Regions from separate parts of the Paenibacillus sp. RU5M genome, predicted to be linked through region 2. Evidence: riboswitches for the same ligand, from Rfam matches in the RefSeq annotation. Region 2 holds a riboswitch; the other holds the start of a gene.
What was found. Region 2 has a riboswitch for cobalamin ahead of CRO25_RS13535 (ABC transporter substrate-binding protein). Riboswitches for the same ligand answer to the same signal wherever they lie in the genome.
Positions count from the first base shown of each region.

Region 1 (2,205 bases), on a different contig from region 2:
CTGCAGGCGCACCACTCAGGCGTGTCCGTGATTCGGACTCACTCAGCAGGCGCACCGCTTCGGTGCTTGCCTGGGCGCGGCGGCTGGCTTCAGCCAAAGCCGCTGCTTGGTCCGCCTGCTTTGCACCGCCGGACAACAACGTGCCGAGCGTCGCTATTTCCTCCAGCTTCTCGTCGGCAAAGGCCAGGGAATTGCGCAGTACCGGATCAAGCGCGCTCTCCTGAGCGGCAGTAACCGGTACATGCAACAGGCTGCAGGAAGGCTGAATGATTAGCTTGCCTTCGGCTGCGAATTCAGCCACCTGCTCCAGCAGCTTCGCCGTCTCTGCGAGATCGGCACGCCAGATGTTGCGCCCGTCGATGACACCGGCGCCCAACCATTTATCCTGCGGGAAGCCATGCTCCCGCAGGCTGGCGAAGTTGCCTTCATAGCCGTGGACCAGGTCCAGGCCGATTCCGGCAACAGGCAGAGCTGTCACGACCGGATAAGCTTCCACCGATTCGAAATACGTTTGAAGCAGCAGCTTCAACTCCGGTGCAGCTTGTGCCAAGGCAGCATACACCTGTTGCAGCAAAGCTTCATCCTCGGAAGAGACGGCCAGCGTCAGAGCAGGCTCGTCGATCTGTACCCACTGTACGCCTTCTGCTTGAAGCTCAGACAGAAGCTGGGCGTATATGGGAACGAGGCGAGTGACGATTTCTGCGAAGCGTTCCGCGTCATAGCCTTTGGCGAATCGTACATACGAGTACGGACCGACAACGACTGGTTTACCTTCCAGCCCAAGCTCCTGCTTCGCTTCGCGATAGGCGGCAAGGGGTTTATTTTCAAGCAATGCAAATGCAGTATCATTATGAATCTCAGGTACGATGTAGTGATAGTTCGTGTTCAGCCACTTGGTCATCTCACAGGCTGTTGCCTGATCATTACCCCGGGCCATGGCGTAGTAGGTAGATACGGATACGGGTCCGCCTGAATGGTTAAAGCGCTCAGGAACGACGCCAAACATCGCCGATACGTCAAGAATATGATCATAGTAGGAGAAGTCGCCTACAGGAATCAGATCGAGCTGCTGAGCCTGCTGTTTCTTCAGATCCTGCAACCGAAGCGTGGTTAGCTCCTGATGAAGCGTAGATTCATCGATTCGGCCAGCCCAGAAGGACTCCAGTGCTTTTTTCCATTCGCGTCCCGCACCGATGCGGGGGTAACCGAGGTTGCCTGTCAGTACTTGTGGCTGTTGTTGCTGTGATTGCGACATGTAAAATTCCTCCTCATTTATAATAGGTAAACTCATCAAGTTGAAGCTATTGTGGTGTGTTTCTTTTGAAAGCATCAAAAAAAGGCATTCCTTCCGATTCCATACCCCGAGAAACAGGCATCATGAATGACGACTGTGCACAAAGATAGAATGGGAAAGAACACCTGCTATAAGTAGTTGTAGCGGTTGCTCTAACACCTTCCTATCTTCCGTAGGTCATGCGATGCTGTCGAAACAGGCAGGTCTCCTGGCTTGCGGATCATGGTCATATGCATTCCTTCCCGGTGGTTACACCAGTGGATTATATGCACAGACTCCCCGTATACAGTGGCGGGACCGCGACGGATTTACACCGTGCTTCCCTTTTAAGCCTGACCACGCATGTAGCGCGGTAGGCACCTGTTTCCGTGTGCAGAAATGTGCGTACACATCTCTGGCTATGAAATTGGCGACCAAGCATAGATGATAGATTGTATCATGATGCAATCGTCTTATACTTGCTCTTATGCTACCAATCATAGACGATAACCTAAGGGCTTGCAACATATATCATTAATCCGATCGGAAATAAAACAGTACTCTATGAATCCTAGATATATTGGCAGATTTGACTCCTTAAAATGAACCATATCATCGCCCACGCTGTGCTTGATCCCCCTCAAATAAAACAATCGTTACCATGCATCTAACTGCATGGTAACGATTGTCTGGCCAGCCATTGTTGCACCCACATTAACGATGCGCTGATTACGACTGCCACGAAAAGGAAGAGACACATCACGTTCAGCTGCGATATAAGGCCCGTCGATAATGACGTCGCATAGCCGGGATAACTCCGCCCGTGACGGGTCTGTAATCAATTCCTCATACACAAACCCCGTGTATGCCCATACAGTCAGATCAGGTCGTGCAGCCCGAAGCTGCCGAACCCAGGAGGCGCATTCTGCCGC
Region 1 covers NZ_OBQM01000004.1:251,952-254,156, forward strand. The annotation lists gene metE (5-methyltetrahydropteroyltriglutamate--homocysteine S-methyltransferase) at 1-1,255, opposite strand, end outside; cobalamin riboswitch at 1,475-1,673, opposite strand; gene nrdG (anaerobic ribonucleoside-triphosphate reductase activating protein) at 1,930-2,205, opposite strand, start outside.
Region 1: it holds a riboswitch for cobalamin, as region 2 does, so the genes downstream of both, metE (5-methyltetrahydropteroyltriglutamate--homocysteine S-methyltransferase) here and CRO25_RS13535 (ABC transporter substrate-binding protein) in region 2, are expected to answer to the same signal.

Region 2 (2,205 bases):
CCCGTGGTCCCGGACGGCTCAACAGGTTGGCATCCAATCCGATGACTGCATCGTTTTTCACAGCCGTGATTTGATCCCATCCGCTGCGTGCTTTGATGATTTGATCCAATGTTTTGGAATTTTCATCAATGACATCGTTCGCATATAGAATGACGTCCGGGTTAGAAGCAATAATGTTCTCTTCATTAATCTGATTCCAGCCAGTCAAGTCAGAAGCTACGTTGTTTCCTCCGGCAAGTGTGATCAATTCATCCATGAATTCGCCTTTACCCACAGTCCAGCCTGGGGAGAATTCAACGTATACTTTTTTCTTTTCTTCTGGTTTAACTGCCTTCACAGCTTCAATTACATCAGCCACATCTTTTTTCATCTGGGTGATGATCTCCTGTGCTTTTTCCTGATGATCCGTGATTTTACCAAAAGTTTCAATGTTATTCATCACATCATCCACTGATTTAGGATCTGTTTTGAAAATGGTAATGCCCAGATCGCGCAGTTTCTTCACCGACTCTTTGCTCATCGAGATACCTGTAAATACGATATCTGCTTCAGCTGCAATAATCGACTCTTCATTAGGCTTTGTTATGCCGCCCATTTTTGGTTTCTTTGTTGCTGCTTCTGGATAATCGTCATAGTCGGATACCCCTACGATCTGCTCGTCCAATCCGAGTGCGAACAGGGATTCCGTTTCAGCCGGAGATACAGATACGATTTTGGCTGGTGCTTTGTCAAAGGTAAACGATTCACCCGTAGCATCTGTAACCGTGAGTGGATATTGTGTTTTGAGATCTGTTTTAGCCTGTTCCTGGGATTGCTCCTGTGCAGGTTGCGAGGTTCCTGTACCCTCGTTTGTTGTTGTACCACATCCGGCCAACGTCAGTGCCAGCATCGCTGCGCTCAGCAGTGACGCTACGCCTTTCCATGTCTTGAAATTCATTGTGTTCATTCTCCCCTTCTCTATCCATTCTAGTGAGTAGTGCTCCTGTCCCAATTCCGCTTGAATTTGTGTTCCGAAAAAATAAAATCCCCAATCCTTGGGTCAGGATCAGGGATGACGTCTCGCATGTGGCGATCTATGCATGGTCAGCTTGGCGCTGTAAATGCACAGAGAACTGCCCGAAACGCTGTCCTTTCCTCGAAGGAACACCGGTTTATACGTCCAGGGCAGGTAACCTGACTTACAGGAATTCATCCTGATTTACAGTGGCGGGACCGTGCCGGATTTACACCGGCTTCCCTATTTCACCCGTTTGCCGTTCATGGCCTCATATGAACCCATGAAACATTGCTGCATGCACGCGGGACCCTTGGTCGCTAATATTGTTCAACCATTCAAGTGAGCATCTTGCATCCTTGCTAGAGCTTGTTGAGCCTCCATCAATGACGCACTTGCTAAGTCACACTTCTGTTGTGATTATAGGTTATATTGTACATCCTTACAACCCGATTTACGGAAAAGTCAATCTGGTTCCAACCCAGTTGCCCCCATCACCATCCAGCCGGATCTTGATCGCTTGTCCTGGTATCACCTGCGTATCCCAGAAATCTTGATTCGGAATGAGACGTGACACAATATAACGAATAACACCGCCATGCGTAATCACGGCTACTTTTGGCACGTTTATGCTGCGAGAGTGCAGTATTGGTGAAAAGGACATCAGACACTCTTCCATAAATGAATCAATCCGCGCTGCAAATGCTGTCCAAGGCTCGCCACTCGGTGGCGTTACCTCATGCGGCGCATCGATCCAGTCTCGGTACTGCGGATTGTCCTTGAGCTGATCGTAGGTCAACCCCTCCCACTGACCAAAGTCGATCTCCCTTAGTCGGGCATCAAGCTTGGCCTGTCCCATTTGGGACGATGCAATGTGTGAAAGTGTCTGCTGACAACGCAGCATATCACTGCAATACAAGGCGTCGCATGTGATATCGCTACACTGCTCACGCAGCGAAGATAGCTCCTGCTTTGCCTCAGGCAACAGTCCGATGTCAGTATGCCCAAGATACCTTTTTTCCAAGTTCCACGCCGTTGTACCATGACGTATCAAAATAATCTCACGGCTTTGCATGCCACCATGTCCAGCTTCTATCTCCATAACAGTGCACCTCCAGCAGACCATATCCCGAAGGTGACCAACCAACATAATAAAACAAAAGAACCTGCCGACCAGAACATAAGCCGTGTTGTTCGTACAATATCTTCTG
Region 2 covers NZ_OBQM01000003.1:641,900-644,104, reverse strand. The annotation lists gene CRO25_RS13535 (ABC transporter substrate-binding protein) at 1-946, opposite strand, end outside; cobalamin riboswitch at 1,146-1,294, opposite strand; gene CRO25_RS13530 (histidine phosphatase family protein) at 1,449-2,096, opposite strand; gene cbiB (adenosylcobinamide-phosphate synthase CbiB) at 2,087-2,205, opposite strand, start outside.